DNA from 3 places in the Neobacillus sp. GCM10027624 genome. Region 3 is predicted to be linked to each of the others. Evidence: riboswitches for the same ligand, from Rfam matches in the RefSeq annotation. Region 3 holds a riboswitch; each other region holds the start of a gene.
What was found. Region 3 has a riboswitch for cobalamin ahead of ACFQZ9_RS09440 (DUF4430 domain-containing protein). Riboswitches for the same ligand answer to the same signal wherever they lie in the genome.
Positions count from the first base shown of each region.

Region 1 (3,261 bases), on a different contig from region 3:
TAAACCGCTGAATCCAACTGCCGACCAAAACTGGTCTTTCGCGAAATTTAGCGGTTCAGCCGTTCCAGTGTTTGAATCCTCACCGATTGCACAAAAATACCTTGGACAATTCCCGAATATTAAATATATTGGGCCATCCGATGGAGGATTTGCAAAGTATTCGGTGGATTTGACGCAATAAGAGAGATCTTTAAAATAAAAAAGTGCAAACTTCTAGAAGTTTGCACTTTTTTATTAAGATTCCATTAGGCTTGATACAGAAACGCTTTGCTTTTGATTAGGCTGATCTAAAGGATGAATAGTAGCAGTGCCATTTTGTTGGTCAACATGCTCGATATAAATCCGAGTTCCGTTATACATAACATTTGCCATCGTAGTTGAATTGGCAATATCTTGAGCTCTTTGTGCGTCCATCAATCGAACCTCCTTTTCCTTTAACAGTATCCGCCTAATCACAAAGTATATACGCCTATTTATGTAGGTGTGTGGTGTTTCGACAAAATTCGAGTGGTGCCTGTCACCACCCGAATTTTGTCGAAAGCTATTTACTCCCTGACCCCGTCTTTGAAGTTTTTGTTCCAGTGTTTGTCACCGGAGTGTTCGAAGTCTTGGATGGTGCGTTCAAGGACGTCGAGGACCCATTTTTTTGTTTCGTTTACGGTGTCGTAGAAGGCTTTTTCTGCGATTCCGGAGGTTTTGATTCCGGCTAAGGCGTTTGAGGAACTCAGACGGCGATGTTCATCTGCTTTTTTGTCGAACTCGTCAAGGACATGCTGTACGAACTTACCGAGGTCTTTGTGTTCCTGTGTAATCCGCTGCTGGATTTCCCGCAATCTCTTGTCCATATTTATTTTCCTCCTTGATTCGAGAGTGATTTATTATATTAAGAAACCTGAAAAATCATGGATTAGAATCTCATTAAAAATTGCAATTTTTGGATGATTTGCATTATGATGGTAGAGTACTTGTTTAATTGAATAAGTGGGAACAGGTTCCTTGAAGCTTGGTTTCAAGGATGAAAAGGGAAGCTCGGTGCAAGTCCGACACGGTCCCGCCACTGTAAAAGGGAAATCAACGCAGTTTTTTGCCACTGATCGAGATGATTGGGAAGGTATGCGGCTGGTGATGATCCTTAAGTCAGGAGACCTGCCTGTTTCGACAACGCTGAAGACCTACGGGAAATAGGGAGGTGTTAGATTGGCTGCTGCTGATAACAGGGCGACGTATGTCGCTATCGATATTAGGCATTTCTAACTTTCTATTGGAACGTTAGAGATGCCTTTTTTTATTTTTAAAAAATAGCTTTCTGGGGTTGAAGACAAAAATGGCCCACTGATCTGGGGAATGTGTCTCCGAAAAGGTCGATAGGCGACAGAAATAGGTGCGAGGCGAGTCAAAATGTCGGCTATAAGTAACGCTGCGCGAACACTATGTTATTTTTCAAAAAGAGTAGGAGGAATTAAGATGAAAAGCAGTAATCTAGGGTACCCGCGCATTGGGGAAAAACGTGAATGGAAAAAGGCTTTAGAAGGATTTTGGACCGGGAAATTAGGAGAATCAGAGTTTCTTAAGCAAATAGAAGAAATTCGCCTCCACCACCTGCAAAAGCAAAAAAATCTAGGAATCGAGTGGATTCCTGTCGGGGATTTTACTTTTTATGATCATATGCTAGACCTAGCCGTAATGTTTGGCTGCGTGCCGAAAAGGTATAGTTATGAAGGTCAAGGGCCCGTTCCACTTTCAACCTATTTTGCAATGGCCCGCGGCAGTGAAAAAGCGGTCGCCTGTGAAATGACAAAATGGTTTAACACGAATTACCATTACATTGTTCCGGAGCTCGGGGAAGTTATACCTACCTTAACCGAAAATAGGCCGCTGCAAGCCTACCGGGAAGCTCGGGACAAACTTGGAATTCATGGAAAGTCAGTCCTAGTCGGACCTTACACGTTCTTAAAGCTATCAAAGGGATATGAGCCGAAACAATTGCCTGCACTTATTTTACAGATTGTCCCGTTGTACGCACAAATTTTACAAGAGCTGGCGGAAGAGGGGGTAGAATGGGTACAGCTAGATGAACCAATTTTGGTTACCTCTATCACAAAAGATGAAATGAAAACTGTTGCTTATATTTACAAACAACTGCAGGAAGCTGCGCCACAGCTGCGGATTATGCTGCAAACCTATTTTGATGCGGTTGAATGGTATCAGGACGTTATCGATTTACCGGTTGCGGGGATTGGACTGGATTTTGTCCATGGTTTGGAAAGGAATCTGCAGGCCCTCGCTACGTTTGGATTTCCAAAGGATAAAGTCCTTGCTGCTGGGGTGATTGATGGTCGAAATATTTGGCGTGCACATCTTTCTGAAAAAAGAAATTTAGTTGATGCGATCAAAAAGATTGTCCCTCAGGAACGATTATGGTTGCAGCCTTCGTCGAGCTTATTGCATGTGCCAGTTACGATTCAGCATGAAGGGAAGTTAGACCCAGTTATAAAAGAGGCTTTAGCTTTTGCGGATGAAAAGTTATTGGAAGTACACTGTCTGGTTGAAAGTGTTCGTGACGGTATTAAAGGTGAGGCGTTCGCGTTAAGCGAAGGGGCACTCAAACGTTTGAACCAATCCCCAGCAAGAAACTGTGAGGAAGTTCAGGAAGAGGTGTCGCGCGTCTGGTCTCAGCAGGTTGAGCGGGCTGCTACCTTTGAAGAACGTCGCGAAAAACAAAAGTGTTGGAAGCTGCCGCTGCTGCCGACTACGACAATTGGAAGCTTTCCGCAAACTTTGGAAGTACGTCAAGCACGGAGAAAATGGCGCAAGGGAGAATGGTCGACGGAACAATATGATTCGTATATTCAAGCGGAGATGGGGAAATGGATTGGAATCCAAGAAGAAATGGGCTTGGATGTACTCGTTCATGGCGAATTCGAGCGCACGGATATGGTTGAGTTTTTTGGAGAAAAATTAGGCGGATTTACGTTCACGGAAAACGGATGGGTTCAATCCTATGGCTCGCGTTGTGTGAAGCCGCCCGTGATTTACGGTGATGTGGAGTTTTTGCAACCGATGACGGTTAAAGAAAGTGTGTATGCCCAGTCGCTTACGGAAAAACCAGTCAAGGGCATGATTACAGGGCCTGTCACGATTCTGAATTGGTCGTTTGTTCGCGACGATCTGCAGCGCTCAGAGGTTGCTTTTCAAATTGCTCTTGCGCTGAGAAAAGAAGTGGAAGCCCTTGAGACGGCAGGGATTAACATGATTCAGGTG
Region 1 covers NZ_JBHTHD010000010.1:68,219-71,479, forward strand. Annotated here, with positions in the region: gene ACFQZ9_RS14775 (bifunctional 2',3'-cyclic-nucleotide 2'-phosphodiesterase/3'-nucleotidase) at 1-181, shown strand, start outside; gene ACFQZ9_RS14780 (small acid-soluble spore protein H) at 235-414, opposite strand; gene ACFQZ9_RS14785 (hypothetical protein) at 546-845, opposite strand; cobalamin riboswitch at 973-1,168, shown strand; gene metE (5-methyltetrahydropteroyltriglutamate--homocysteine S-methyltransferase) at 1,465-3,261, shown strand, end outside.
Region 1: linked by a shared signal. The riboswitch ahead of metE (5-methyltetrahydropteroyltriglutamate--homocysteine S-methyltransferase) and the one ahead of ACFQZ9_RS09440 (DUF4430 domain-containing protein) in region 3 are both predicted to bind cobalamin.

Region 2 (3,261 bases), on a different contig from region 3:
TTTGTAAACGCTGATGCGGTTTTAAGGGCTGAATAGCCTGATTTAATGTATATTTCCGTTGATAACCGCGCGGGGTAACCATTAAGTCATCATAGAAAAAAGTAGAAGAGTTTCCAATGATCACAGTGGTTAACATCCCAATTTCATGGTCAAGCATGTCTTGTAAATTGGTCATTACAATATTTTGACTGTCTCGGTACGCACTTTTCACTAATCCTACCGGGGTTTCCGGCAAGCGATATTTTAATAGAATCCTTTGCGCTTCAACGATTTGTCTTGTTCTTCTCCCGCTTTTTGGATTGTAAAGAGCGATTACAAAATCCGCTTGTGCAGCTGCTTCAATTCTTTTCTCAATTAATTTCCACGGTGTTAAATGGTCACTTAAACTAATGGTGCAAGCATCATGCATGATTGGAGCTCCTAGTAAAGCCGCACAGGAGTTAATGGCGGAAATTCCTGGTATGACTTCGACTTCCACCCCTGAATCCTTTTTCCACCCTTTTTCAATCAATACTTCATAAACGAGTCCTGCCATTCCATAAACACCGGCATCACCACTCGAAATCACGGCTACTTTCTTTCCCTGTTCTGCTTGTTTGAGCGCTTCTTGAGCCCTGCTTACTTCTTCTGTCATTCCCGTACTAATAAGTTGTTGCCCTGTTAATAACCCCTTGATTAAATCCACATATGTTTTATATCCAATGATGATATCGCTTTCTTGTATTGCTTCTCGTGCTCGTTCGGTTATATGTTTGTAATCTCCCGGGCCAAAACCGATAACCAACAATTTCCCTTTCATCCTGATCTTCCTCCTTTCCATAATTCAAGACCTAGAAATCGTTCAATCTAATTCATGACACTGTCTTTTTTACAGGCTTTACGATTCCTTCAATGCATTCTGAATTCTCCGGTTGTTTAAATCCTTCCCCATCAAATTGATAAATGATATGATCTTGCATTAAGGCTCCACCTAATAGATGTTGCTTAACAATTCTACTGCCTACTTCCGGTGTAACATCCTTGTACCAGGTTCCATCCGGATAAACAACGGCAACTGGAGCATCCTTGCATCTACCATTGCATCTTGTTCTTGTTGTATGTATGAATGCGTCCAAATCCAGATTGCTAATCTCGTTGCGAATGGCCACTGTTGCTTCCTCCCCCCCTTTTCTCATGCAGCTGCTGCCGTTACAAATAAGTACATGGTGTTTCGTTCCATTTAAATTCCAGGTCGTCATAAAACACTCTCCCTTTGATTTTTAAGACAAAAAAGCACCCCTATGAATATAGGGGTGCAGATTAAATACACACAATAAAGTATAATGTTGGTATTTTTCAGCACTACTACCTATATTCCCGTAGGTTTCATGAAGCAAATAGGACAAGGCAGGTCTCCTGACTCAGGTTCATCATTTCATTACGTCTTCCCGAAAAAACTTCAGTGACATTTGCAATGAAACTCCTCATAACAGTGGCGGGTACCGTGACGGATTCTAACCGTACTTCCCTTTTAAGCGCTGTTTTAGCGCACCTTTTCCTATTACTATTCAATTTTTATAAAAAACTTTTTCCCTTTATTTCACAAAAGAGGTTGTAATAAAAAAGATATTAATTTTTATTTTGATTGTTTAAGGACATTTTTTATAATAGACTATCAATCACCCTATATCAAGTTTTCCAAGGATTTTTTTAGCAAAATTTTCTCAAAATAGATATATTATCCTAAAAAAACATCAATAAATTTCCGATGATTATAATTGGATGGATAAATTTTCACAAAAAAAACAAAAAAGTTTTATGGAATAGAAGAATTATTTTGGAGGTTTTTTTTCATGAGTTTCTATGAAAATAAGTCTTTCGATTTGCAGCATAGCGGAAAGTACGTGAAGAAAAGTTTCGTGTGGAGTCGAATTTTTTGAAAATCTTTCATAATAGTAGTGTACATGTCTGGCTATATCGATTCTTGCTTCATAATCAAAATGGTAAAAATCAACAATCGGAGCATGTAAACCTTCTCCTAACGGGATTAGCGTCCCCACAACAACTTCCCCATTTTCAGGAGGGATTGCAAGCGGGTCACACACAAGTACATCAATTGTTTTTTCTGTTAAAATATCAACTACAACAAAGAAACGATCATTATATTTATAGCCAACATAATAGAATTTAGGGATTGCCTTCCAATATTCCCTTAACCATGATTCAATCACAGGTCCCCTATCCAACCCTCGATCCTTTTCAGCTAAATATTCAGCAATGCAGCTTTCACTATAATTGTAGTTGGCATCATACACAATTCGCCACCAAAATAAATTATGCAGCAAAATATCTTTTTTCTCTTCCCTCGTTTTAAGTTCTTCTACATATTCCTCTAAAAAGGGAGCAACCTCATGAAAATAGGCATCTAGCGTAAAGTCCATAAAATCGCTAAAGGTATCCAACATCTTTTCCCTTAACTCCTCAGAAACAGGATAATCCGGCCGAAAACTTTTTGTATTTGTTCCTGACTGTGCAAACTCAATAATCTTCTCCACAGTTTTCATCTCCATCATGTAAACCAATCCTTTCAATAAAATAGATCTTTTAAATCCACGCTAAAACCATCTAAAAATTTCGATGTAACTGTTCCGCGCTCCGTTTTCAAATCGTGCTGGTCATACATACCTTCACTATTAAGAGAATAAACCGTTACAGAATTCAGCATTGGATTAACAATCCAATACTCTTTGACACCGTAATTCATGTAAATATTTAATTTGGTAATTAAATCATGGGATTGATTAGAGGGGCTTAATATTTCGACAAGGAGGTTGGGAACTCCAATATAGCGTGCTTCTGTAAAACCACTTTTATCACATATAACACTGAGATCTGGGATAACAATGTTCGTTCCTTCCACCCCTTCCTTATTTAATTCGATATCAAATGGGGCATGAAATACCTCACAAGGCTTCCCTTCCAAGAAATGATCCAATTTGATAAGAAGTTTTCTTGATAATCGTTGATGTTTTGTCGTAGGGGAAGGTGACATATAGACAAATCTGTCAATATATTCTAAAATTCCCTCTGAATTTTCTCGAATTTTAAAATAATCCTCTACAGGTATAGAATCATTCCGATATAGGGTCATGATTTACCACTCCTTTTACTTTTCTAGCAAAGATGGTTTGCCGTCCCTCTTGTTCATTTTCCTCAAATAAAAGCACTTTCCAGCCTCGAAATTCTTCTAGCAGCTCTTGAGGCTCTAGTTTATATTGTTTT
Region 2 covers NZ_JBHTHD010000023.1:156,220-159,480, forward strand. Annotated here, with positions in the region: gene cobJ (precorrin-3B C(17)-methyltransferase) at 1-799, opposite strand, end outside; gene ACFQZ9_RS27715 ((2Fe-2S) ferredoxin domain-containing protein) at 852-1,238, opposite strand; cobalamin riboswitch at 1,369-1,550, opposite strand; gene ACFQZ9_RS27720 (hypothetical protein) at 1,812-2,534, opposite strand; gene ACFQZ9_RS27725 (Uma2 family endonuclease) at 2,567-3,130, opposite strand; gene ACFQZ9_RS27730 (class I SAM-dependent methyltransferase) at 3,111-3,261, opposite strand, start outside.
Region 2: linked by a shared signal. The riboswitch ahead of ACFQZ9_RS27715 ((2Fe-2S) ferredoxin domain-containing protein) and the one ahead of ACFQZ9_RS09440 (DUF4430 domain-containing protein) in region 3 are both predicted to bind cobalamin.

Region 3 (3,261 bases):
CATTCCGAGTGTTTAACGGGGGATGTTTTTGGTTCTTACCGATGTGATTGTGGTCCTCAGCTTCATGCGGCGTTGAGCCAAATTGACAAGGAAGGTAACGGAATCCTGTTATACATGCGTCAGGAAGGCCGCGGCATTGGTTTATTAAATAAACTAAGAGCGTATAAGCTTCAAGAAGAGGGATACGATACCGTTGAGGCAAATGAAAAGCTTGGTTTTGGAGCGGATCTCAGAGAATACGGGATTGGCGCACAAATATTGAGGGACCTTGGGGTTAAACAAATGCGTTTATTAACTAATAACCCTAGAAAAATTAAAGGTTTAAAAGGATATGACCTTGAGGTTGTCGAGCGTGTTCCGCTACAAATGGAAATGAGAAAAGAGAATGCGAACTACCTTCGAACAAAGCACGACAAATTGGGGCATCTTTTACATTATTAAGAAAGAAAAAAATAGGAAACAAATGGAGGAAGCAGCATGGGACATATTTTTGAAGGTAATTTAGTTGGATCAGGATTAAAGGTAGGAATCGTAGTAGGCCGTTTTAATGAGTTCATTACAAGTAAATTATTGGGCGGAGCACAGGATGCCTTGAAAAGACATGGTGTCAGTGAAACAGACGTGGATGTTGCCTGGGTGCCAGGTGCATTTGAAATCACGTTAATTGCGCAAAAAATGGCGGAAAGCAAAAAATACGATGCTGTTATCACACTAGGAACTGTTATTCGTGGTTCTACTCCACATTTTGATTATGTGTGTAACGAAGTGGCAAAGGGTGTTTCTGCTCTCAATTTAAAAACAGGGATTCCAGTTATTTTTGGTGTATTGACAACCGATTCAATTGAACAGGCGATTGAACGTGCCGGAACAAAGGCAGGAAACAAGGGATGGGATGCAGCTTCAGCAGCAATCGAAATGGCCAACCTTTGCAGAACAATTGAACAATAATAATCAAAAAAGGCAAACACACTCGTTTGCCTTTTTCATTTAATTTAAACAAAGGGAATGTTACTCTGTCATTTCAAAAATATATACAAATGATAAAAAATATATAATAATAGATTTATCATAAAAAAATAGAAAAAAACAGGTGCTAAAATTATTAAAAAGTTTAGCTTAAAAGGGAAGTTTGGTGTAAAACCAACGCGGTCCCGCCACTGTATATGGGAGCAACCTATAAAATGTCACTGTCAATGGATGGGAAGGCGTAGGAAGCGATGACCATGAGTCAGGAAACCTGCCTGTTTATACAACACCGGAACCTACGCGGATAGGAGAGTGTTAAGCGTTAAAACGTCTCCTTGCGTTTAAACTTAACATCATCTATATACTCTCCTCCTCAAATAGGGGGATTTTTTTATGGGGATTTAGCTAACTAGAAAGGGAGAGACAAACATGTTTGGCAAACGTAAAAATTTGTGGATGGCGATACTTCTGGTAATTGCCTTATTCACAGTAAACTTTCAAACACCAGTAATGGCTGCAGCAGCCGGAAACCAAGGAAGCATTACCGTCATTGGTACGGATGAGACAAACCCATTATTGGCAGAACAAACCGTTACATACGATGAAAAAGAAACGGCAGCACAAGTTTTAGAAAAGGTCGTTGGTGAAAAGAATGTTGAATATACCCATTATGATTTCGGTGATATGATTACAGGAATTAATGGGTTAAAGGCAGAGGGAACAAATTATTGGGCTTTTTATGTGAATGGAGTAAATGCACAGGTTGGTGCAAGTTCATATGTAGTACATGATGGAGACAAACTAAGTTTCCGATACACAGACTGGAATAAACCATCAAATAATGTAGCTCTTAAAGTAGTAGATAATCAGAAAAAAACAGTAAACGACCTTAAAGCTGTTTCAATTATTGGACAACCAACAGCATTACAGTTGCTGCAAGTGGCTTTGGGAGCTGATAAGGTTGGTTTAAAGGATACAGATTGGGGTAAAATGATTGTTTCTATCAATGGCTTGAAGGCAGAAGACCCTTATTACTGGGCATTTTATGTGAATGGTCAGATGGCTTCAGTTGGTGCTGAATCCTATCAACTTAAAGCAGGAGATCAAATCAGCTTTCAGTTAGAGTCATGGGAGACCCCAACAAATGGCGGGGATCAGGGAGATACCGCTCCGACAGACAAACCTGCTACAGGTGAAAAGAATCCAGTAGTTGGTACAGTTTCGAATGCAACGATCCAAAAAGCTGTTGGTTCGGTTAGTGAATATATTCAAAAACATGAAATAAACGAATGGGAAGCAATTGCCCTTAAACAAGCAGGAAAAACAATCCCTTCAACTTATTTAGATAAAGTAAAAAAAACGGTAAAGGAAGAAAAAGGTAACTTTCGAAGGATTACCGATACAGAAAGATATGTTCTCGGAATCTTAGCGGCCGGTGGAGACCCAACGAATGTAGAGGGCTATAATCTTGTTCAGGCAGTCTATAATGGTAATGTTACAAAACAAGGATTAAATGGTGTTGCGTTTGCACTCCTTTCATTAGATAGCAATCAATTTAAAATCCCAACTTCAGCAAAGTGGACAAGGGAAAAGCTTGTCAACCTTTTACTCCAAAAACAAAACAAAGATGGCGGTTGGGCATGGGATGAAAGCCCAACAAGTGATGTAGATTCAACTGGGATGGTATTGAATGCTCTTGCTCCCTACAAATCAGATAAAATTGTAAAAGAAAAAATTAATTCGGCTGTGAATTATTTATCAAAAGAATTTAAAGACGCTAAAATCGATAATAGTACATCCGCATCCCAAGTGGTGATTGCCTTATCTTCATTGGGAATTGATCCAACCGGGACTCTTTTTTCTACAGACCAAAACAGTCTGATGCAATATTTATTGTCATTCCAAAATAAAGATGGCGGTTTCGGCTGGAAAAAAGGGGATGCAACAGATGCCTATTCCACTGTTCAAGGTTTTCAGGCCGTTGTTGCTTATAAGCTGTATACCCAAGGAAAAGGGTCAATATATCATTTACAATTAATGCCGCAAAAAACTAAAACGGTTAACAAAGAAACCGAAAAAGCTGCAACTGCAGTAGAGCAAACAAAAAGTGTTGCGAACAGAAACAATCAGGGGCACCACCTACCGGATACAGCAACAAATTCAGTAAACATTTTGGTAGCAGGGTTGTTATTGATATTAATCGGCCTTGCACTTTACATGAGGAAAAAGAAAATAAATGCATAATTAATTTTAACCTCCCTCCTGTATTTTACGGGAGGGAGCATTTTAAGAGGG
Region 3 covers NZ_JBHTHD010000003.1:880,909-884,169, forward strand. Annotated here, with positions in the region: gene ACFQZ9_RS09430 (bifunctional 3,4-dihydroxy-2-butanone-4-phosphate synthase/GTP cyclohydrolase II) at 1-441, shown strand, start outside; gene ribH (6,7-dimethyl-8-ribityllumazine synthase) at 478-948, shown strand; cobalamin riboswitch at 1,072-1,259, shown strand; gene ACFQZ9_RS09440 (DUF4430 domain-containing protein) at 1,396-3,210, shown strand.